DNA from 3 places in the Gilliamella sp. B2772 genome. Region 2 is predicted to be linked to each of the others. Evidence: riboswitches for the same ligand, from Rfam matches in the RefSeq annotation. Region 2 holds a riboswitch; each other region holds the start of a gene.

Region 1 (8,498 bases), on a different contig from region 2:
AACTGAGCCGTATGACGCAGTTTAAAGATAAGTCATCTCGTCACTCTGAAAATATTAACGCCGGGCTATTTGATTATCCAGTATTAATGGCTGCTGATATTTTGTTATATCAAGCTAATTTAGTTCCTGTAGGTGATGATCAGAAACAACATCTCGAGTTATCACGTGATATCGCTATGCGTTTTAATGCACTTTATGGCGATATTTTTACTGTTCCTGAGCCGTTTATTTCTAAAGTAGGTGCTCGTGTGATGTCTTTACAAGATCCAACCAAAAAGATGTCTAAATCAGATGATAATCGTAACAATGTTATTGGTTTACTTGAGAATCCGAAAGATGTCGAGAAGAAGATTAAACGGGCAATGACCGATTCAGACGAACCACCTGTTGTACGTTATGATTCAAAAAACAAAGCCGGTGTTTCAAATCTGTTAGATATTTTGACAGGTATTACAGGTAAGCCGATTGCTGAACTTGAAAAAGAGTTTGAAGGCAAAATGTATGGTCATCTAAAAACCGAGGTGGCAAATCAAGTTATCGAGATGTTAACCGGTTTACAAGCAAAATATCATCAATATCGAGATGATGAAAATTATCTTCTTTCAATTATGCAAGAAGGAGCACAAAAAGCTGGCGCTAAAGCAGAGCCTACGTTGAAGAAGGTTTATGATGCAATCGGTTTTGTATAATCTAAAATAAGATTGCGATTATTACTAAACAATATCAAACGGCTTTAATTGATATGAGCTCTATTGTTCTAATAATGAGTTAGGTTGAGGCCTTTTGATTATAATAGGTTTATTATGAAAATTATCATTCTTGGTGCAGGCCAAACTGGTAGTGCACTTGCTGAATATCTAGTAACTGAAAAGCAGAACGATGTGACTGTCGTTGATGAAGATCATGATAAATTGCAATCTTTGCAAGAGCGTTTTGATTTACAAGTCATTTGCGGTAAATCCTCTTACCCACAAGTATTAGAGAGTGCTGGCGCGGAATCAGCCGATATGTTAGTTGCCGTTACCAATTCTGATGAAGTAAATATGATGGCTTGTCAGATTGGGCATGTGATGTTTAATATTCCACAAAAAGTTGCTAGAATCCGTGCTCCTGAATATAACGATGAAAGATACCCATTCTTCAATAAAGATTGTATCAACATCGATCATATTATTGCTCCTGAAAACTTAATTACAAATCATATTAGCCAATTAGTTCAATATCCTGGTGCTCTACAGTTTGCTTCGTTTTATGATAATCGTGTCTGTTTGGTTGCTGTAACCGCTTATTACGGTGGTGCGTTAGTGGGGAGCGAACTGTCCGAACTTAAAGAGCATTTACCACATGTCGAAGCGCGTGTTGTTGCTATTTATCGTCAAAATCGTTTTATTCGCCCAATAGGTTCGACTTTAATTGAAGCTGGAGACATGGTTTATTTTATTACCCCTCCCCTCAATATTAAAGCAGTAACCAGTGAACTACAAAGGCTAGAAAAACCTTATAAACGTATTATTATTAGCGGTGGCGGTGGCGTTGCCATTGCTTTAGCTAAACGTTTAGAGAATGATTATCAAGTTAAGTTGATTGAACGTAATGCAGAAAAAGCTGAATTAATAGCTGAGCAGTTAGTTAATACCACCGTGTTACATGGAGAATCATCAGACCAAGAATTATTATCACAAGAGCAAGTTGAGTTAACCGATCTGTTTGTGGCGGTCACTAGCGATGATGAAGCCAATATTATGTCATCTATGCTGGCAAAAAGAATGGGGGCAAAAAAAGTCATCGTTCTTATCCAGCGACAAGCCTACTTAGAATTGATTAACGATAGTGTTATTGATATCGCGATTTCACCACAACATGCCACTATTTCAGAACTACTAAGCCATGTTAGGCAAACGGGTGTAGTTAAAGTTGTCTCATTACGCCAAGGTGAATCAGAAATTGTCGAAGTAGTTGCTCGTGGTGAAGCGGAAAATTCAAAATTAGTCGGTAAAAATATTAACAGTTTAAAATTACCTTCAGGTGCTACGATTGGTGCCGTGGTTCGTGGTGAAGATGTAATTATAGTAAATACGGATTTAATGATTGAAGATGGCGATCATTTAATAATTTTCTTGCCGGATAGACGAGCCATTAGTGATATAGAAAGATTATTACAATAACTTGTTTAATTTTTAAACTCAGTTCATAATAGATTCAATTTTATCCAAATTTGTTATTTAGACTCGGGGTGTTTTTTGTTAGAGCAAAAAACTGAGAATTTACCCGTTGAACCTGATCTGGATCATGCCAGCGTAGGGAAGTCTCTGTCTTAATTAACGCTTTTGACACATTCTTCCCTTAATATTATTTATTAGATAAGGAAAGAATATGTCGGTAATTAAATTATTTTCAAATCAAGATGCCATTCCTTTTATTGAGCAAGTTCATCAGAAGCGACCTTTAATCCATTGTATTACCAATGATGTGGTACAAAATTACACCGCTAACGTTCTTTTGGCGATTGGGGCTTCACCAGCGATGGTGGTAGCTGAGCAAGAAGTTGAGGACTTTGTTGCCATTGCAAATGGTTTGTTAATTAATATTGGCACGATCAATAGTCATAGCGCTAAAAGCATGTTACTAGCCGCCGCAAAAGCTAATCAAACTCCTTGGGTATTAGATCCTGTCGCAGTTGGAGCAGCATTGAAATATCGTACTGAAATTGCTAAGCAATTATTAACATTTAAACCGACAGTTATTCGAGGAAATGCTTCAGAAATTCTAGCTTTAAGTGGTCAACAATCATCATCAAAAGGGCCTGATGGGCTGGATTCTACTGATTCTGCATTAAATGCGGCAATGCTATTAGCCAAGAAATATCAAACCATTGTTGCAATAACAGGTGAGACCGATTATGTCACAGATGGTGAGCAGGTTTATAGCATTGTTGGGGGTGATATCGCGCTAACACAAGTAACTGGTACTGGTTGTTCATTATCTGCGATTGTGGCAGCATTGATTGCAAGTTCTGAAGATCATTTAAAGGCTACTGCTTCAGCCTGCTTTATGATGAAAAAAGCGGGTGAACTCGCTAATAAACAGCAAGGCCTAGGTACTTTTGCTATGTCAATTATTGACCAACTTTCTCTTTTCACCACAAATAAGGATTTTTGATGAAGAAGCAACTTGATTTAACACTCTATTTAGTACTTGATCCATTACTTTGTGATGGCATAAATGGTATGGTTAATACCACTACGTTTGCAGTTGAAAATGGTGTTACTGCCGTTCAATTACGTTCAGAACAAAAATATTCAGGTAGAAATTGGTATAAAGCCGCCCAAGCTTTAAAAGAAGTATTAATCGACACTCAAGTTCCACTATTGATTAATGATCATATTGATATAGCTTTAGCTGTCGATGCCGATGGTGTTCATGTTGGACAAAGCGATCTACCTGTCGAAATTGCACGACGATTAATTGGAGAAGATAAATGGATAGGGCTTTCAGTCTCTAATTATTCGCAACTTGAGCGCGTTCCTTGGCAACTAGTCGATTATCTAGGTATTGGCCCTATCTATCCAACCCCCACCAAAAAAGATGCAGCAGAAGCAATAGGCATCGCCCAATTGACTGAACTTGTTAAAGCAAAACAATGCCCTGCCGTTGCGATAGGTGGTATCGGTGTAAACAATTTAACTGAAGTGATTCAAACTGGCATTGAAGGTATTGCCGTTGTATCCGCAATTTGCGGGCAAGGAGATATTGCTAAGGCCACATCTGATTTGATTAGAAAAATAAGACAAGCAAGATAGGAAATTAAACCATGACAACAGTTTCATTAACTATAGCTGGTAGCGATCCTAGTGGCGGTGCAGGTATTCAGGCCGATTTAAAAGCCTTTTCAGCGCTTGGCGCTTATGGGATGTCAGTCATTACTGCTTTAACCGCACAAAGTACACAAGGTGTTAATAGCATATACCCAGTGCCACCCGAATTTGTTGAGGCTCAATTTAACACACTTTATCAAGATATCCATATTGATAGCGTTAAAATCGGTATGCTGATGAATAAAGAGATTGTAACCACGGTTAATCATCTATTAAGCAATAATCCTATTGCCAATATTGTTCTTGATACGGTAATGATAGCCAAAGGGGGGCATCCTTTATTGAGAAATGATGCCATTACCGCTATTCGAGAATTGCTATTACCATTAGCCACCATCATCACCCCTAACCTTCCAGAAGCAGCAGCATTACTTGATTGTCATGAGGCACAAAACGAAGATGAAATGCAACAACAGGGTTATGAGCTACTCAAATTAGGCTGTCAGGCAGTATTAATGAAAGGGGGACATTTGCCAAGTCAAGAAAGTCCGGATTATTTAATCACGCCAACAAAGATCATCAGAATGGCATCACCACGTATCCAAACTAAAAACACTCATGGTACAGGTTGCACATTATCGGCAGCCATTTCAGCATTACTACCAAAATATGAGTTAGAAGAAGCCGTTAAACAAGCAAAAAAATACCTACAAGGTGCCATTGAAAATGCAGATAATTTGAAAATTGGTAAAGGAATTGGACCTACTCACCATTTTTATCAATGGTGGAACACCGCAGGAAAAGGCTAGAAAGCTAAATGTGGTATTTTCGGCAAACGCTATTTTCAACAGCTATATACTTCATCGACAATCCGTGCCAATGAAGTATATGAAAACTTTTTTAGTGCATCATCTAGTAAAATAGAGGCTATTGGATATTTTTATTATCTAGTATTTAAGCGATTGTCTTAATCGTTTAAAATGAGAAATTGTAAATAGTATTGCCTTAATACGAAATACCCACAAACTCAAACCCCGCTTGATTAACGGCTTGAATTGCAGCTTCTTGTGAGATAGTACCACCTTCTATATCAACCTCATGCTTCGCTAAATCAACGGTCACTTTAGCTTTAGGATCAATATCATTAATTGCTTTAGTAATGGTTTTAACACAATGTTGACAACTCATATTATCGACGATTAATTTCATCATTATCCCCTTTTGTTATCTAATAATTCATCTAGTTATGTTGCAACGTTGGAACATCTATAATTAAAATAAATTTGCCTGCCATATAAAGTATAGTGATTATATTACGCCAATAAGCCTACAAAAAAAACACCTCAGAATAATGAAAATTTATAAGATTTATATCTGTTATTAATAAATCGTAATGATTGAGCGTTTCTGCTCCTTTATACTCAAATAAACCATCGTGCCAAGAAAAATAAGAAAGGTTATCCTTCAAGAATAAAAATTGAATAACAGAAATAATCGACTTATACAAAATTAGATTGTATATTTATTCATCTATGTGGTTTTGATAACAAAGTTAGTTTTTGTTTTTAAATATAATTTTAACTTAGATGTATAGTTCCATTTTTATTTTTTTCTCATAAACGATATTCAGGTTAATTAGGAGCCTAAAATGCAGCATATTATGGAAACGATTAGAAAAACAGAACAAGAATTTGTTGATATTCGACATCAGATTCATAAACATCCTGAGTTAGGTTTTGAAGAGAAAAAAACCAGTGATTTAGTTGCAAATAAGCTATCTGAATGGGGCTATGAGGTTCATCGTGGTCTAGCAAAAACTGGCGTCGTTGGTGTTTTGAAAAATGGCGCTAGTAATAAGAACATAGGTATTAGAGCTGACATGGATGCATTACCTATTGTTGAAGCTTCGGGTAAACCTTGGAGCAGTGTTAGCCATGGTAAATTCCACGGTTGTGGTCATGATGGGCATACCACTATTTTGCTATGTGCAGCTAAATATCTTGCCGAAACACGCAACTTTGATGGGACTTTACATGTCATTTTTCAACCAGCTGAAGAGTTGTTATATGGTGGGAAAGTGATGGTCGATGAGGGTTTATTTAAACAATTTCCTTGTGATGTGATTTTCGGTATTCACAATATGCCCGGATTTAAGGAAGGCCATTTTTATTTTAAAAGCGGTGCTCTTATGGCTTCATCCGATACGATACATATCACCATCAAAGGGAAAGGTGCTCATGGAGCCATGCCTGAGCGAGGAATTGATGCGACGCTTGTTGCTTGTTATATTGGCATTGCTTTACAAAGTATTGTTTCCCGCAATGTTTCACCCTTTGAGAAAGCTGTTATCACGATTGGTTGTATTCAATCTGGAGAAGCCCCCAATGTGGTGAATAGCGATGCATTGATGAAGCTAACCGTCAGAGCATTAGATAATAATACCCGGACTTTATTGCTCAAGCGTATTACCGAAATTGCCACTTCGCAGGCGGAAAGTTTTGGCGCCTCAGTTAAAATCGAACATATCAATGGTAGCCCTGTTTTACATAATGGTGCTAATGCAACAAAATTTGCATTAGAAGTTGCTCAGAAATTAGTCGGTAAAGATCGTGTTCATGATAATTGCCATCCTTTTATGGGCAGTGAAGATTTTGCTTTTATGTTAGAGAGCAATCCAAATGGTTGTTACATGATTATCGGCAATGGAGACGAACCAGGATTTTGTAGTGTTCATAATCCTGGTTATGATTTTAATGATAAATGTATTGTTCCTGCTGCGTCATATTGGGTTGCATTAACTGAAACATATTTAAGTAAATAAGGATAAATCGCTTCTATGTCTGGTTTAAATATGTCAACTTCAAAGAATTCTAGCACCAAGCAATTTAAAAGTTATAACCGGTTAACATTAGGTATTGTATTAGGAGTTATTACTTTTTGGCTGTTTGCTCAATCAATAGTCAATGTTGGACTGGCTGTTCAGCATACTGTTGGTATCACTCCAGCCTCTTTTAATTTAGCAGTAAGTTTGACTGCACTTTTCTCTGGCTGCTTTATTGTGGTTGCTGGTGGTTTAGCTGATCGCTTTGGACGAGTTCGTTTTACTTACTTTGGTTTTATTTTAAGTATTATTGGTTGTCTTTGTTTGATTTTCGCCCAAGGAGAAATATTATTTACCTTTGGACGCATTATTCAAGGCTTATCTGCAGCTTGTATTATGCCATCGACTTTAGCATTAGTGAAAACCTATTATCAAGGTAAAGATCGTCAGCGTGCATTGAGTTTTTGGTCGATTGGATCTTGGGGCGGCTCGGGCACTTGTGTGCTTGCTGGCGGTGCAATAGCGACTTATTTAGGTTGGCAATGGATCTTTATAATCTCTATTATCTGTGCTGTATTAGGTATGCTTTTGTTGAAAGGAACTCCTGAAACCAAAATTGAAGATCCTTCGAGTCTGCCAAAATTTGATTATGTAGGGCTATTTGTTTTTGTTATTACGTTAGTTTCATTAAATCTTGTGATAACCAAAGGTTCTACTTTTGGATGGACTAGTCTAACAACATTATCGTTGGCTACCGTTTGTTTTGTTTTTATGATTTTATTTTTTGTTATTGAAAAAAGTAAAGCGAGTGGCGCTTTCATTGATTTTGCATTATTTAAAAATATCCCTTACCGTGGTGCTACCTTATCCAACTTTATGCTAAATGCTGTTGCAGGCACGTTAATTGTGGCCAGCACTTATACCCAACAGGGGCGAGGGTTTACCTCTTTCCAAAATGGATTATTAACTATTGGTTATTTAGTTTCGGTTTTATGTATGATTCGTGTTGGTGAAAAAATCTTACAAAAGGTAGGTGCGAAAAAACCAATGTTAATGGGACCGTTAATTACTGGTTCCGGAATTGCATTGATGACGCTGACATTTTTACCAGATATGCTTTATATCATTTCAGTATTAGGTGGCTACATTTTATTTGGTCTTGGTTTAGGTTTTTATGCGACACCTTCGATCGACACAGCAATTTCTAGCGCCCCTGAAGATAAAGTTGGTATTGCATCAGGAATATATAAAATGGCAAGTTCATTAGGCGGTGCTTTTGGTGTCGCCATTTCAGCATCAATTTATGCTGCAGTTATTGCCAGTGGTCAAAGTATAGCAACTGGCGCAGCAATTGGATTATGGATTAATGTCGGATTTTGTCTGTTATGTTTTATTTCAATTTTATTTTTAGTTCCAAATAATGCCGGCAAAAATAAATAGCTTAAGTTAATTTTTAATTCTTAAAACACTTCATAGGGATATGACTTTTTATTTATATCCCTATATTTCTAACCAACATTATGTTCAGCTTATTTACCAATGCAAAATGAGCTGAATATGCGCCCTAGTAGATCATTGGAGGTAAATTCGCCAGTGATTTCACTCAATGACTCTTGCGCAAGCCGAAGTTCTTCTGCTAATAGTTCGCCAGCATGAAATGTTGTGAGCTGGTATTTACCATTATTTAAATGCTCTGCTGCTTTTTCAAGTGCTTATAAATGTCAGTGATAAGCCAAAAGTCTCATCCCGTGCTACTCATAAAACACATTACCTGTTTGATATAATCACATATTTAGGTTAATAGCTGATCCTTTTCGTACTAATTGAATGAGGGAATAGCCATAACGAGTACAAATCTACTT
Region 2 (8,498 bases):
GAGTTTGTGGCTTAGCGACGTTTGAATTACCCGCCTCGGCGGGTTTATTTTTGCATTTTTTTATCTCAAAAAAAGTTGAGGAGCGGGGTTTTGGGGGGGCTAAATCCTACTTTTTAATGTTGTTTTATATGAATAATCCAGCTTTAAGCTGTGGTGTTTAGTTGTGTTTTTATATCAAAAAGTTGAGGATTTTTTTTGGGGGATAAATTTCGTTTTATAAAACTCCCCTCAATTTTAAACGCTGAAATTTTTAAGATGTTTTTAAGTGTCGATATACCACCGATATTGAACAATATCGGTGGCTGGTTTTGTTACATTTTTTCAACCGTTTTAATACCAAGCATATCTAAACCGGTTTTAAGGGTTTTTGCTGTTAAAGATGCCAGTTTTAGACGGCTATGTTTCAAGTCTTCATTTTCGGCTGCCAAAATTGGGCAGTGCTCATAGAAGCTAGAGAATAGGGTGGCGATATCATACAAATAGGCGCACAGCACATGCGGTGTGCCTTCTGCAGCAACGGTTGAAACGGTTTCATCAAATTGAATTAATCGAATTGCTAATGTTCGCTCTTTGTCCGTGCCTAAATTGATATTACCAGTTAAGCTATCTTCGTTGATATTTGATTTTCTAAACACCGACAGTACGCGTGTATAGGCATATTGTAGATATGGTGCAGTATTGCCTTCAAATGACAACATGTTATCCCAATCAAAAACATAATCGGTGGTACGATTTTTGGATAGGTCGGCATATTTCACTGCGCCAATCGCCACAGCATCAATCACTTTGGCAAGTTCTGTTGGTGAAAGATCGGGATTTTTACTTTTAATTAGTGCTTCTGCACGCTCTGTTGCTTCGTCAAGCAGGTCGTTTAATTTTACGGTATCACCTGAGCGAGTCTTAAACGGCTTGCCGTCTTTACCTAACATCATACCAAACATGTGGTGTTCAAGTTTTAAGGATTCTGGTACATATTTCGCTTTATGCACGATATCCCAAACTTGTTCTAGATGTTGGTGTTGACGTGAATCGGTATAATATAAAATACGTTCAGCATGGAGTGTTTCGTAACGATATTTTACACAGGCAATGTCGGTTGTTGCATAAAGATAGCCACCATCACGTTTTTGGATAATAACGCCCATTGGTTCGCCTTCTTTATTTTTGTATTCATCTAAAAAGACGACGATGGCACCGTCACTTTCAACCGCTAATTTTTTCTGTTTTAGATCGGCAACAATGCCTGGTAGCATACTGTTATAGATGCTTTCGCCCATTGTATCTTCAACCGATAAGGTGACATTAAGGCGTTTATATGTGGCAATGTTTTGTGTCATGGTGATATCCACCAATTTTCGCCACATTTCACGGCAATATTGATCACCACCTTGAAGTTTTACGACATAATTACGGGCTTTTTCGGCAAAGGCTTCGTCTTCGTCGTAATGTTTTTTAGCTGCGCGATAGAACGATTCTAAATCTGAAAGTTCCATATCGTTGGCATGTTCGTTTTCCATTTTTTCAAGGTAGGCGATTAACATCCCAAATTGGGTTCCCCAATCACCAACATGGTTGGCACGGATAACATTATGACCAAGAAAGCTTAATACTCGGACACTAGCATCACCAATAATAGTTGAGCGTAAATGGCCGACGTGCATCTCTTTTGCTACGTTTGGTGCAGAGTAATCAACCACAATAGTTTGTGGTTTGGCTGGTAAAGTAATATTCAGTTTATCACTATTTAGCGCGACTTCGTTTTGTTCAGCAATCCAACTATCTTTTAAAAAGATATTAATAAAACCAGGACCGGCGATCTCGATTTTATCGGCAATATCATCAATATCAAGATGTTGTAAAACTTTTTCAGCTAATGCTCGTGGTGGCATTCCCAATTTTTTAGCGGTAGACATGATACCATTTGCTTGGTAGTCACCAAATTGGGCTTTAGCTGATTGCTTGATTAAAGCGTCGCAGTTTTTATCAGCACCCGCCATAATCATTGCTTGAGAAACACGTTGTGTTAATAGTTGTTGAATATTCACACTGAACCTAATCGATTAAAATAAAATGCCCAATATAATACTGATAAATTGATAAATTGTCACTGTGGGATTAGTTAAGGACAAGTAAATAGCTGATTCTTTTATAAACGAAAATTTTTTTATTTAGATGTAATTTATTAACTTAATTATAAAATAGATAAAAAAATAAAGAGAAAACAGGTGCCGAAATTTGTTTAACTGCCTGATTATCAATATCCTTTTGCTCTTTTCAACTTCGGTGTTTGCTCAAGACCATCTGCAAGAACTCAGATTCACAATTGACAAAATAGTATGATAATTATGGTGAAAATATCCTTTTGAATGAATATGCAAAACTCACTCCCCCCTTAAATAAGCAAGAAATCGATTTTCCGATTACAAATGGGGCTAAGCGGAAATTTTATAAAGCTATCAGTTTGATCAAGTGCAGTTACTCTCTTCCAAAATCATAGATAAGTTTGCAGGCAACCGTTGAAGGTAACTATTTACAATTATACCTTCACCCTCTAAACTAATGTCGTTCTCAACGGGGTGCCCTAGTGGGCTGAGAGTGTCAGATTGACTGACATAACTCGTCGAACCTGAACTGGATAATGCCAGCGGAGGGATTTGAGTTATTATATCTGCTCAAACCTTTTGTCTTTTACCTATTTCTTTGGAGGCAAAATGTTTTGTAAAAACTTTTTACTACCTGTTATTTTTCTATTTTCACTTTTTAGCCCATTAGCCAATGCAGAACTGCCTACTTTGACGGTTTATAGCTATAATTCATTTATGTCACAATGGGGACCCGGTGAGGCAATCAAAAAAGGGTTTGAAGCTCAGTGCAATTGCCAACTTGAGGTTGTGACATTAGGTGATGGTGTGTCGGTTTTAAATCGTATTCGCCTTGAAGGCGATAAAACGAATGCGGATGTTATTTTAGGGTTAGATAACAACCTATTAGAGCAAGCCAAACAAGCGAATATTCTTATTCCTCATCAAATCGCTAAACCCGACAATCTCAACACCAATTGGTGGGATGATAGTTTTATGCCTTATGATTTTGGTTATTTTGCTTTTATCTACAATAATAACAAAGTCAAAAATCCACCTCATTCTTTACATGAACTGGTTGAAAATAAAGCAGGTTGGAAAATCATCTACCAAGATCCAAGAACCAGTACACCAGGACTTGGTTTACTATTTTGGGTAAAAAAAGTTTATGGTGATAAAGCAGCAGAAGCGTGGCAACAAATCGCTAAAAACACGGTGACGGTCACCAAAGGTTGGAGCGAAGCTTATGGTATGTTTTTAAAAGGCGAAGCGGATTTTGTACTTAGTTACAGTACATCGCCAGTGGCACATATCATTAATGAAAACGAGCATCACTACGAAGCAGCTATTTTTGATGAAGGGCACTATCGTCAAGTTGAAGTAGCCGGAATTATTAAATACAGTCAAGAAATTGACCTAGCGCGCCAATTTTTACGTTATTTGCTGACACCTGAAGTCCAACACCAATTTGCTGAGAAAAATGTGATGTATCCGATTATCAAAACGGATCTACCTAATGCCTTTGCGCAAATTAATTCGGTCAATAAATCGTTAGAATTTGAGCCAGCAGAGATTGAAAAACATCAAAAAGCTTGGATTCGAGAATGGCAATCGGCAATTAGTAAATAGATCCGTATCGCCAATGTTGAAATTTAAATCGTTATTACCCGGAATGAGTGCAGCGAGCTTAATACTCATTATCTTAAGCTCGGCGCTTATTGCTATTTGGCGATTTGCCTTAGAGTCAGGAAATTTGACGATTTATCTTGATAGTTATGTGCTTCATATTGTTTGGATCACTTTTTATCAAGCTTTGTTATCGACAATACTTTCGCTGGCATCAGCAATATTAATGGCCAAGGCGCTCTCCTTTATTGATTTTAAAGGTAAAAAGTTACTGATAAAAATAATGCCAATTACCTTTATTTTACCCGCTTTGGTGGTTGTGACAGGGTTGTTGTCGGTATATGGGCAACAAGGTTTACTGGCTTACATTTGCCAAGTACTGCATATCCCATTTTCATTTCCTATTTATGGCTTGCAAGGTATTTTGTTGGCTCATGTTTTTTTGAATTTTCCTTATGCTTGTGTGCTCTTTTACAAAACATTAAACAGTGTTGCTATAGAACAAAGACAGTTAGCGGCACAACTTAATTTTTCAACACTTACCTATTTTAAATTACTTGAATGGCCGTTACTGCGTAGACAAATATTGCCTATGGCAGCACTTATTTTTATGCTCTGTTTTTCGAGTTTTGCCATTGTGCTTGCATTGGGTGGTGGTCCCAAATATACCACGCTGGAAGTGGCTATTTATCAAGCAGTGCGAGACTTTGATCTATTACAAGCCGCATTACTATCTTGCGTGCAGTTGGTTTGCTGTATTGTTTTTATCAGCTTGATGCAGAAAATAAATAGAAATGATAGAAAGCTGAGTGTTAAATTTAGTCACTCCAACTATCAATTACCGATAACCAATTGGTTAAAAATGATTAGTATGATAATTATCGTAATAGGGGGATTATTTATATTGTCCCCGATGATTACTATACTTTTTCAAGGTTTCTATTTTTTCCAAATATCATTACTCACATCGATATTGCAACAAGCTTTACTCTATTCAATCCTTATTGCTATAGGTTCGGCTATGATAGCGATGTTACTTGGGTTACTTTTGCTATGGACCAATTGCCGACTATTGATTAACCAACAACGTCAATTAAGTAATCGGCTTATGATGGTTGCCTCCTTGATATTAGCTATACCAAACATGGTATTAGCATCGGGATTGTTTTTATTGTTATTCGGTTTTAGTCATAACACTGTTTTTATCTGCTTATTAATTATGGTTTGTAATGGGTTAATGGCGTTACCTTTCATCCTTAAAAATTTAGCTACGCCGATGTATGATATTACTGCACGCTATTGGCAATTAACTCAAACCCTTAATATCAATGGATTAATGCATTTTTATTTGGTCGATTTTAAGGGGTTAAAAAGCCTTATGTTGATGAGTTTTGCCCTTGCTGCCATATTGTCATTGGGCGATTTTGGGGTAATAGCTCTGTTTGGCGGGCAGTCGGTGACCACGTTACCTTATTATTTATATCAACAGATATCGCATTATCATTATCAAGAAAGTATCGTGACAGCCGCGATATTATTACTTTTATCTTTTAGTTTATTGGTTGTGATGGATTATGATCGAACTTCAAAAAATTGAATATCAATATGACAACTTCAACATGCACTTTACGCTAAATATTGCGGCTAAAGAGCGGGTTGTTATTGTCGGACCAAGTGGCGCGGGCAAAAGTACATTACTTAGCTTGATTGCGGGGTTCATCTTTCCTAAATCAGGACAAATCATTTTAAATAACCAAAATGTCACAACAACGTTACCCGGTAAACGCCCTGTCTCGATGCTATTTCAACAAAATAACTTATTTAGCCATCTAACGGTTGAACAAAATATTGCTTTAGGCATCAAGCCGACATTAAAACTGAGTCGAGCTGAACAAACGACTATTAATGATATTCTGGTTCGTGTCGGGCTGGAAGGCTTTAACCATCGCTATCCCGAACAGCTATCGGGTGGTCAACGGCAACGCGTGGCTTTGGCTCGCTGTCTTATACAACATCGTCCTATACTATTATTAGATGAGCCATTTTCTGCTCTTGACCAAGCTCTTCGCTTTGAAATGTTGGCATTGGTGAATCAGGTTTGTAGTGAATTTAATCTGACCTTAATGATGGTATCGCATTATTTGGATGAGTCACTTAGCCATTTTTCCCGCTGTGTGGTTATTGAAAATGGAAACGTCATTTTTAATGCAGAACCAAAAAAGCTAGCTGAAAATCAAGAGATAGCTAAATTGTTAGGGATAAGTTATTATTCATAATTAGTGTCCTCAGTAAAAAAAGTTGAGGAACGGGGTTTTTGGGGTTCTAAATTCTGCTTTGCAATGTTGTCTCAAATAAGTAATTCCGCTTTAAACTGTGGCGCTTTTTAGTAGCTGTGTTTTTCTATCAAAAAAAGTTGAGGAGCGGGGGTTTTGAGGTTTTAGATTTCACTTAAAACTTTTAAATGATCATAACCACTATTTTAAATACTAAAATAATTTTTTCAGGATCAATAACCGTGATTCTAAAGATTTGTAATGATAGTCTTTAATTAAAACAGTGCTTAATCAATTATAATTTAGATCCTTTTTAGATCATCTTTACAAAAGTTAACGCAAATGAGCGAAAAAAAGTGTTGCATCGTGTTTTTCCAATCACTATACTTTTTACACGGTTTTAGCTACAAGGCTAAAATTTGATATAAAAGTATAAAATTGTAAATAAATCAAAAAATTACTTGACAAGGTAGTCTAAAATGCATTATAATTTTCAACAGGCAACAGGCAACAGGCAACCTGGCCAACCTATCTTTTAAATTCGTCTAAGTCTAGCGCCCAGTTTAATTTTTTCACTGAAACTTATTTTTCCACGCAATCAAGTGAAATTCTGCGAATTTTCGCGCAATCGCTTCCGCGATCCTTTTCTCGATCGTTTAGCGGATCCTCTTTTCGCACCTTCGATTTTTCTAAATTATCCCGGCAGATTGTTTTTTTCGTGGCGTTTTTCCTTCCTTTTTCGGGCCACGCATTAACTTCACAGACAACTAAGAATGCGATACAGGGTAGTGCACCGTATTTGACTTTCGATGGTGGTCGTACTCGTGTTGTTAATACAAACGGTCTGCTTAGGATTACGTTGTCTGACGGAACTAAGTACACGCCTTCAACCAATACTTCATCTTCTTCAAGACCTATCGTCTTGCCGGTTGCAGGTCAGAGTTTTGCTGATATCCGTATGTTGGTTCCTACTGATACTAATTCAGTCACTTTGAGTTCTCTTATCGGTCCGCCTTATAATTATTGGGGGGATGATGATGGTGATGCTAACGTTACAGCTACAGGTTCTTTAAGTTTATCTATCGTTGATAAATACAATCAAGCAGTATCACGTAGTACCGTTCCAACAATTTGTAAGGCACCTTATAAGGTTACGTTATCCAGTACTAACGGTACATTATCCTCTCGTTACGGTTTTCCTAATCGTAGTGATTTTAGTGAAAGTAATGTGACTTATTACGTCAATCCTAAGGCTGAGCCGGTGGTTTGTTTTGCAAGACCGAATATGTACTATGGTAGGGGTCATGAAGCTGGTCCTTCTTGGATGTGGGACCCTGCTAATGGTTTTCTCACTCAAAAAACAGACCCATCACTTTACGGTCAAAACTTTCCTACAACTGGCGCTAACAAACTGTACTTTGATTTACTTATTAGTGGTGTTAGTCAGCCATTGTCTTGGTCTCGAGTTTCTCGGGGTGGTATCACAGTCACAATGTCTAATCCTACTGCTACAAGCGTACGCGTTACTTTAACTGGTCCTTATGCTGGTCGTATTTCTACTCCATCTTTGCCTCAGACATTCGAGTTGGTCGGTCGTGATAATAATCGTACTCCTGTTGTTAAATATGGTTTTACTTTGAAGCGGTGGTTCGTCAACCGTCTTAATGTGTCTAGTACCACTTATCCTCGTACTTTATCTTGGTGTAATAGTATTGGTTATCGAGTACCTCGCGTAAAGGATTTAACCAATGCATCTTGTCCGCCAGGCTCCTATAACGATTTATCCTGTAGGGGTTCAGTCGGCGCCGCCCCTTCCTCACCTGATAATCATTACCAACGTAGAATTGATTCAGGCTTTTTCACTGAGTGGGGTTCTATGGGAGGATACTCTGGCACTGACTTCGACAGCCAAATGTACTGGACTAGTGATCTGGCTAGTGCCCCGGCTGGTAGCGCCCAGTTTGTCGTGCACTCATCCGAAGGTGAAGTGTCTTGGATTTACCCCAACACCAACCACATCTACATGCTTTGTGCCTATCCTTAGTTCTTATTTCTTCGTTCTTAATCCTTAGTCCGGGGGTGGGGGTGATAAAGAAATAGTGTGAAGTCATTAAAAGTAAGCTGACTCAACGAGTCAACGTCGTTTAGCCATAAAAAAAGCGATTTTGTGGCTAAGCGACAAAAATGCTGGGCACCGAGGTGGTGGTTAAAAATATTGATATTAAAGGAGTAATATAAAATGAATATTGAAGATAAAATAGCGTTAAGTAAAAGTCCGGTTCAGTTTATTGCCGAAGGTAATTTTTTAAAGCTTTATAATCAATCATTATATGTGGTTCAGCAATTATTGGGTTTTAACTTAAAGGTAACTTATCGAAAAAAAGTTGAGGAGTGGGGTTTTTAACCTTATTTTTTATTAAAAATCAAAAATTAACCTTTATTCATTGCTTCTTAAGGTTTTGTTAATCTGTTTTTGTTAGTTTAGTGACACTTCTATTTGTGATTAATGAGGCAAAAG
Region 3 (8,498 bases), on a different contig from region 2:
TTGATTATAGTGCTTAGCGCTTTATAAAAAGTCCGAATATGTTCTAACTTGCATATTTCTGTTTTCTAGTTTAATTTATCGTCACAAACCCATTCACTTTTTGAGATGAGACATGACGATATCATTTAAAGAGCAGCAACAACGGATCAATTTTGTTAAACAATTTTTTGCTGAGCAATTAGCTAATAATTTATCACTAATTGAAGTTCAAGCCCCACTTTTAAGTCAAATTGGTGATGGTGTTCAGGATAATTTATCTGGGACTGAGAAGGCGGTACAGGTTAATATTAAGAGTATTCCTGATGCACAATTTGAAGTGGTTCATTCACTCGCTAAATGGAAACGCAAAATATTGAGCCAACATAATTTTCCAGTTGGTGAAGGTATTTATACCAATATGAAAGCGCTTCGCCCTGATGAAGATAAGCTCTCCCCTATTCACTCTGTTTATGTCGATCAATGGGATTGGGAAAAAGTGATTCGTCCTGAAGATCGCAATCTTGCTTATTTAAAACAGACGGTAGAGAAGATTTATAGTGCTATTAAGGCTACAGAAAAAGTGGTTTCAGAAAAATATCATCTTTCTTGTTTTTTACCAGAGTCGATCACTTTTATGGATAGTGAACAGTTATTAAAACGTTATCCTAATTTGTCACCAAAAGAGCGCGAAAATGCGATTACTAAGGAGTTAGGCGCAGTATTTTTAATCGGTATTGGTGGTGATTTGTCAAATAAAGAAAAACACGATGCGCGCGCCCCTGATTATGATGATTGGAGTAGCGATAATGAGATGGGTTCTAAAGGATTAAATGGTGATATTTTAGTTTGGAATCCAGTTTTAAATAGTGGTTTTGAAATTTCGTCAATGGGTATTCGCGTCGATCCTGAGACGTTAAAGCGCCAATTAAAATTAACCAATAATGAAGATCGTCTGCAATATGCTTGGCATAAGGCATTAGCTAATGGTGATTTTTTACAGACAATTGGTGGCGGGATTGGACAATCTCGACTAACTATGTTGCTTTTACAACAACATCATATTGGGCAAGTCCAAGCAAGTGTTTGGGATGATGTAACCAAGCAAAACTATCAACAACTTTTATAATTCATGCTCAGCATGTTTTATCTAAACTGGTAAAACATGCTGTTTACTAGTCACTTTTATCCAATGCCATTTGCCAAAAATTTATTTCCAATTGCGTCGCTTGCTTAAATATTTGGCTTAATTGTTTAAATCGGTTTTCACTAATATTAAGTAATTGTTGTTCTATCCAAGCAATTTCTTTTTGTACTGCTTGTTGGAACTCCTTACTGGCATACATCTCAATCCAAGAGCGATATGGGTTGTTTTCGTCCCAACCTTGAATCCAATTGGCAATCATGCCATACCCAATTAAACAGGGCGCCATCGCTATGTGTATATCTAATATATCGCCGTGTAATCCTATATCAAGCACATAACGTGTATAATCGCTATTGGCTTTGGCTTCCTTTAATGTGCTTAGTTCATATTCAGATATGTGCCATTTTTTGCAATATTCAATATGCAGATCGAGTTCAACTTCAACAATGATTTTTAAACTCTCTAATGATTGACGAATTTGAGCAATGTCGTGACTTTTATATACTGCAAGTCCCCAAGCTCGGGAAAAGTTGATTAAAAAAAGATAATCTTGTTTCAGGTAGTATTGAAAACAGGTTAAGTCTAATGTGCCTTTTCCTAATTGTTGAACAAAATCATGTTGAATATAGTGTTTCCACTCGCTTGATTCAATCAGTGAGTTAAATGATGGCATAATGACTCCTTTTTGACAAATTCGCTATAAGGAGTTAAACAGATTTCTATAATAGACGTGTTTTAAACTCCCTTCGTCGGTATTAACCGAATCAGGTTCAACGGGTATAATCTCAGCCTATAGCACCCCGGTTAAACAAATTATAAAATTTATAAAATGGTTACTTAAATTTCTGTTTATTCTGCTTTTTGTTCAGTTTCCTGAGATTCTGTAGAAGTCGGCTCTGGAGTTTGAACTTTTTCTACTGGTGCCGAAGCTGGCGTTTGAACTGGAGCGTTACTAGGGCTGTAGCACTCGACGGGTTGTGGTGTGATTTCAACAGGTGTTTCAGGCTCATCTTTAACTGATTTTGATGATGGTGTACGAATATAAACAATGCTTTGTTTACCTCGATCACATGATCCAACGATTTTACCTTCAATATTTTGTTCATCTTGAGGAACAAGTTTTAATTGGAAGCTATTTTCATTAACACCGTTATTTTTAATTTTTTCGGCGATATTTGCACTAATTTCGTCACAATTGGACGCAGATGCAATAACTGGGAGACCTAATAATAACACTACTGCTAACTTTTTCATGATCTTTCCTTAAGATTATCGAGTAACTGATGCATTATAAAACGATTGTTTAAACTGTCCATATCGTTTTGAATAACGCTGCAAATAAATTTTATCAATAGATTTGAAAAAGCTAGCTTAGTATAGATTTTTTAGTTAATTCTGCTCTTGGTGTTGGTTTTCGAGTAATTTTAATTTATCTAGAACCCATGAGCGAATATCGGATAATTCGGCTTCAGATAATTGATTTACAAAGTCTCTTTTTGCGTGGAGTTGTTTGCGATCTTCTTCAGTCAAAACCACACCTTTTAAATTTAATAATACCTCTTTACGGTACATTGAGTAGATAAAATCTTTTATCAAATCATCGGAAAGATTAATATCAGCCATGGTGATTTCCTTATTTTATAAAACTCATTTGTTAATCATCAAATTTAGTTAATCTTTGTATAAATAACATTCTGATAGATTTTGAAGATGAATCCAGCCTAAAAAATAGGCTGACTTTTACTATAGTCTAATCACTATTAGATAACAATAGTAAATCGATAAATTAGATTAATCGATTAAATTATTCACTTTATTATTTGATAAGTATTTAACAAACCTGTTGATAACTCAATAACAATATAATAATTAATAAGTTATATGCAAGTTTAATTTTTAATCTTCTCTGATTTCTCAATTTTTGAGTAACAATTATCTAGCCTATTTCACAAAAATTGTGATTATAAAAAAATACAGCATATATTATGCTGTATAAAGAAAATATAAGGGAGTTAAAGCAAGAATTTATAAAGCAGTAATAAACGCGGTTAAACCAAACAATACTCCTGGAAAATTAGCTATTGCAATTGGCCAATCCTTTTTTTGTCGTAATAAGCCATAACAGACCCATAATGAGCAGTTAATTGCTGCCGCTAAAGGTTGAGTTGGATTAGCTTTAAATCCATGAAGATTGTCGATAATTTGTGGGATATACGATACGTACATTCCTAATGATGCAAGTGTTGCGATAACACCCAAATAGTGAAAAGCTTTTGGAGAAAGATTCAAAATCAGCCTACCTGCTTATATATGAAAGGAGCAAATAATCTAACATATATAGCAAGTGAGTTAAATATTGGTGTACCGTGGTTTCAGATAATATTTTGTAAATAAAATGATAAGATTTTTTATGTGAATCTATTTTAAGTAATCGGATATGGTTTTTAATAATAAATGTTATTGCTACGAATGCCTTATATCAAACGCAAATTGTTATATCATATAATATAGCTAATAAGGCATAAAAACCGCGATTTTTTGATAGTTTTGTGATTATTTAGCTGAGATTCAATCCAATAATGAGATTTGAAGTTTACCGATTAACCCTACCTTGTTTGTCTAGGCAGTTATGATCTATTTATTAACGCCAAATACCTGTTAGAACAATCAATAAAAACTTAGTTCGCTTTATCTCATCAAATCTTTTGCAAAATGACCATAACTTAAACGTATAGCGCCAACTCGATCCCCAAAGTCAGTGCCTTGTGACACTATTATATGCTTTGCTAGTAATTGATTTAAAATAGCCAACTCTTGTGCCTGACTGCTAACGGGCAAATGGGCATATAGATGAAAACCGCCTGTGGGTATCTGGTAATTGATGTCACCTTTAAAATAGTCATCAAGCCAATCTATTAGTTGGTTAGCCTTTTGTTTTAATTGCTGGCGTAACCATTCTTGATGGGATTGGTAGTGATGAGTCAAATATTCTTCAGCTAAAAGTTGCGGTAATATACTTAATCCTGAGTCAATGTGATGCCTTATATTGGCTAGTTTTTCGATAATTTCTTTCGGTGCAATCATCCAACCAATACGTATGTTGCGACCAATATATTTGGATAATGATCCTAAATAGATAACTTGATTACTGGTATCATATTTTTTTATCGGGTCGATTTGACTCTTTTGATCAAAAGTTAACCCACTATAAGCATCATCCTCAACAATACCAATACACTGCTTTCGACAAAATGCCAATATCTGTTTTTTTCGATGATTACTCATCACACATCCCGTTGGATTTTGAAATATTGGATTTAGAAATAACCATTTAATTTGCCGTTCTAAACTGACTTTTTGTAAACTCTCTAAGGTTATCCCTTCAGCATCACACTCAATACCATATAACCGCAAGCCTGCTGCTTGAAATAGTGGTAATGAATAGAAATATGAAGGTGATTCAATGCCTATTGCATCGCCAGGTTTTAATAATCCTTGAGTAATTAAAAAGAGGGATTGCTGCGTTCCTGAGGTTATTAAAATTTGATCGGTATCAACCATCATACCAAATTGGTTCAACATATAATTGGCGATCTGCACTTTGAGTGTAGGTAGACCCAATTGCAACGTGTCGCTTTGCTTTTCATAAGCAACCATTTCATGAGAGGTGATATTGGGTAACATTAATTTGGGCATCATATGAGTTGGTAAATCGCCATTAGCCAAATCACAGATGTTCGCCATTTGCTGACGAGTCTGAAATACTTTTTGTTGATATACGCTTTTGCGATTTTGATAGAAATGGGCTGGCAGTCGCCAGTTAATGGTGGAGTAAGCTTGAAGCCCCCATTTTTGATCATTAATAAAGGTTCCACTACCCTGCTTACGAACCAATATATTTCGTTCAGTTAAGATATCTAGCGCATGGACAATAGTTGAGCGGTTAACGTGCAGATTTTTAGCTAACTCTCGCTCTGATGGTAATCTCTCACCCGCTATTAATACCCCTTGTTCAATGTAGATTTCAATCAACTGGATCACTTTTTTAAATAGTGCTCCGTCAAAAGCCGCTAATTTTTGTTTATTCCACATCGTCTATCAGTTTTTTGATTTATGCATAATTGGATGGGTTAATTATAGTCCAATTGGCTGTTTATTGAAGCAATTTTATTTTGAATAATACTTTATTTAATTAGGAGTAATCATGAAAACAGGTACACAAACAGTAAAACGTGGCATGGCACAGATGCAAAAAGGCGGTGTGATTATGGATGTAGTTAATGCCGAACAAGCAAAAATTGCTGAGCAAGCAGGTGCAGTGGCTGTAATGGCTTTAGAACGTGTTCCCTCTGATATACGCGCTGCTGGAGGCGTAGCACGAATGGCTGATCCAACAATCGTTGAAGAAGTGATGAAAGCAGTTACCATACCTGTTATGGCAAAAGCGCGAATCGGTCATATCGTTGAGGCACGCATTTTGGAGTCCATGGGCGTAGATTATATTGATGAAAGCGAAGTGCTGACACCAGCGGATGAACAATATCATTTATTGAAAGATGAATTTACCGTACCTTTTGTTTGTGGTTGTCGTGACTTAGGCGAAGCACTGCGTCGAATTGGTGAAGGAGCTTCGATGCTACGCACCAAAGGTGAACCAGGAACAGGTAATATTGTAGAAGCAGTAAGGCATATGCGCCGAGTAAATGAACAAATTCGTTTAGTTGTTGGTAAATCAAAAGATGAGTTGATGACATTTGCTAAAGAGATTGGTGCACCTTATGAGTTGATATTACAAATCAAACAACTGGGTAAACTACCGGTTGTTAATTTTGCTGCTGGTGGCATTGCTACGCCTGCTGATGCTGCATTGATGATGCAACTTGGTGCCGATGGTGTGTTTGTTGGTTCAGGTATTTTTAAATCGCAAAATCCGGAAAAATTTGCTAAAGCAATCGTTCAAGCAACAACATATTTTGACGATTATCCAAGATTAGCTGAACTTTCAAAAGGATTAGGTGAAGCGATGAAAGGTATCGAAATCAGTAAATTAAGCGAATCTGAAAGAATGCAGGAGCGAGGTTGGTAATGAGCTCAAAAGCAAGTAAAACCATTGGTGTGCTTAATTTACAAGGCGCAGTGACTGAACATTTAAATATGCTTGCAACTATTGATTTAGTCATCCCAATTGCAGTAAAAAAGGCCGAGGAATTGCGTCAAGTTGATGGTTTAATTATTCCGGGTGGTGAATCAACTGCAATAAGTCGTTTAATTCGGCAAAATGGCTTATTTGAACCAATCCAAGAGTTTGCCAAGCAAGGTAAAGGGATTTTTGGTACCTGCGCGGGTTTGGTGCTTTGCGGTAATGAAACAAGCCATAGCGAAGTTGAACAACTGGGTTTGATGGATATTGTGGTTGAACGTAATGGATTTGGTCGGCAAATTGCTAGCTTTGAGACGATGTTAGATATTGCACCTATTGGCCAACAAGTTCCAGCCGTTTTTATCCGAGCACCCTATATTGCTAGGGCGGGCAAGCAAGTCACACAACTTGCTTTTATTGATAATCATTGCGTAATGGCAGAGCAGAATAATATTTTAGTCTGCTCATTCCATCCCGAACTAACGACCGATAATCGCATAATGCGCTATTTTATTGAAAAATGCTGACCGTTTTTCTCTTATATAAAAAGATATTCGATTATAGGCACTAATTATTGGTGCCTTTTTCTCCTCAAAAACCCCGCTCCTCAACTTTTTTTATCTATTTTTTAAATTACTTGTAACTTATTTTTATCTGTCTTTATAATGTGTTAACAAATGATAAATAAAAAAGGTAAATAAATTATGATGACAGGAAGTTGTTTATGTGGCGAGGTTGTCTATCAACTAAATAATGAGATTAAAACAATTGTGTATTGTCATTGCTCGCGTTGTCGCAAACAAACAGGTTCAGCTTTTAATGCTGCAACAGCCATTAACAAGGAAGATTTAACTTTTATTAAGGGCGAAGAAAAGATAAAAATTTTTTCATGCTCAGGCGTTAATCGCCATTTTTGTGGTCAATGTGGTTCACACCTTTTTTCTAGTCGTGATAATGGTAGTTATCGATTACGTATTGGCCTAATTAATGAACCAATTAATGCGGAAAAGCGTATTCATATTTATACCGGTTCAAAAGCGAATTGGGATATTATTTGTGATGGTTATCCTGAATTCGAAGAAGGAATCCCCCCAAAATAATTCGATGTTAATATCATTCGCTGGATGATGTTTATTTTCAAACGCTAAGTCTGCTTTTAAAGGTCTTCATTACGTTGCCAATGGGTTTTATGCGCAAAACCCATTAGGTTATTTGTCATCTTGATTTGTTGCAATTGAATAGACCAAATCGGTGCTTTCATCACTCTGGCAAAAGGAAAGGCATGATAATAAAGTTTATAAGCATGACTTGCTTGATTTTCTGCAAGCAATTGAGCATTGCCTGTAAATTGTATCCCTTGTATTTTAGCAACCGATTTTGGACTAATGCTAATCGTGCCAGCAACATTAGGATTTTTTAGCATCGCTTGTGCGTGTTGGGTTTTCAATTCTGATAAGAAATATAAGCACCAATTAACTTCATCAAATACATAAAATGCGTTGCATGACCATGGTTGGTTTTCTGCTAATATTAGGCTCAAACTTAACACATGTTGCTGTTTAATAAATTGCACGATTTTATGGTCAGATGATTTCATTATTTTATTCAGATTTTTGATTAAGACTCATATCCTCACCCCAGCGCGGTAAACTAGGTACATCAATATCAAACAGATCAAGCGCTCTGGCAACACTATGAGTGATAATATCATCGACACTTTCAATATGTTGATATAACGCAGGAACAGGTGGAAAAATAATTCCCCCCATTAATGTCACCGCTTCCATATTTTTAATGTGTCCTAGATGTAATGGGGCTTCTCGTGTCATTAACACTAAGCGACGACGCTCTTTTAAAACGACATCAGCAGCGCGTGTTAATAAATTATCAGATAGACCATGAGCTATTGCTGCCAGTGTTCGCATCGAGCAAGGTGCAACTAACATGCCCATTGTTTTATATGACCCACTAGCAATTGCAGCGCCAATATTGTCAACCGAATAGACCATATCGGCTAAAGATTCTAATTGTGCTAACTGGGATTTAGAATGTTCGTAATTCCCAGTTATTTTGGCCGCTTTTGATATGACAAGATGGGTTTGAATGTCCATTGGTTTTAGGAGTTCTAAAGCTTTTATACCATAAGCAAAGCCTGTTGCGCCACTTATACCAACTATCATTCTTCTCATATTGATTCCTACAGTTAAATTTCTGAATTTATTTTAACTTAGATTA

Evidence for each region. A riboswitch is a leader RNA that binds a small molecule or an ion and turns the genes downstream of it on or off. The one in region 2 is predicted to bind thiamine pyrophosphate.
Region 1: it holds a riboswitch for thiamine pyrophosphate, as region 2 does, so the genes downstream of both, thiM (hydroxyethylthiazole kinase) here and thiB (thiamine ABC transporter substrate binding subunit) in region 2, are expected to answer to the same signal.
Region 3: it holds a riboswitch for thiamine pyrophosphate, as region 2 does, so the genes downstream of both, tenA (thiaminase II) here and thiB (thiamine ABC transporter substrate binding subunit) in region 2, are expected to answer to the same signal.

The regions. Positions count from the first base shown of each region.
Region 1 covers NZ_JAFNNB010000002.1:282,990-291,487, reverse strand. Annotated here, with positions in the region: gene trpS (tryptophan--tRNA ligase) at 1-689, shown strand, start outside; gene trkA (Trk system potassium transporter TrkA) at 804-2,165, shown strand; TPP riboswitch at 2,220-2,321, shown strand; gene thiM (hydroxyethylthiazole kinase) at 2,374-3,159, shown strand; gene thiE (thiamine phosphate synthase) at 3,159-3,800, shown strand; gene thiD (bifunctional hydroxymethylpyrimidine kinase/phosphomethylpyrimidine kinase) at 3,812-4,624, shown strand; gene J3T98_RS06530 (heavy-metal-associated domain-containing protein) at 4,821-5,024, opposite strand; gene J3T98_RS06525 (M20 aminoacylase family protein) at 5,464-6,636, shown strand; gene J3T98_RS06520 (MFS transporter) at 6,652-8,076, shown strand; partial or broken gene J3T98_RS06515 (tRNA uridine-5-carboxymethylaminomethyl(34) synthesis GTPase MnmE) at 8,166-8,348, opposite strand.
Region 2 covers NZ_JAFNNB010000001.1:189,454-197,951, forward strand. Annotated here, with positions in the region: gene argS (arginine--tRNA ligase) at 312-2,045, opposite strand; TPP riboswitch at 2,563-2,671, shown strand; gene thiB (thiamine ABC transporter substrate binding subunit) at 2,712-3,710, shown strand; gene thiP (thiamine/thiamine pyrophosphate ABC transporter permease) at 3,724-5,304, shown strand; gene thiQ (thiamine ABC transporter ATP-binding protein ThiQ) at 5,282-5,983, shown strand; gene J3T98_RS00875 (hypothetical protein) at 6,699-8,024, shown strand; gene J3T98_RS00880 (hypothetical protein) at 8,220-8,384, shown strand.
Region 3 covers NZ_JAFNNB010000006.1:979-9,476, forward strand. Annotated here, with positions in the region: gene asnA (aspartate--ammonia ligase) at 113-1,105, shown strand; gene tenA (thiaminase II) at 1,152-1,796, opposite strand; TPP riboswitch at 1,848-1,936, opposite strand; gene J3T98_RS10530 (DUF1161 domain-containing protein) at 1,973-2,377, opposite strand; gene J3T98_RS10535 (hypothetical protein) at 2,513-2,746, opposite strand; gene J3T98_RS10540 (SemiSWEET family transporter) at 3,149-3,412, opposite strand; gene J3T98_RS10545 (PLP-dependent aminotransferase family protein) at 3,812-5,215, opposite strand; gene pdxS (pyridoxal 5'-phosphate synthase lyase subunit PdxS) at 5,325-6,209, shown strand; gene pdxT (pyridoxal 5'-phosphate synthase glutaminase subunit PdxT) at 6,209-6,790, shown strand; gene J3T98_RS10560 (GFA family protein) at 6,968-7,363, shown strand; gene J3T98_RS10565 (pyridoxamine 5'-phosphate oxidase family protein) at 7,420-7,860, opposite strand; gene J3T98_RS10570 (UbiX family flavin prenyltransferase) at 7,865-8,452, opposite strand.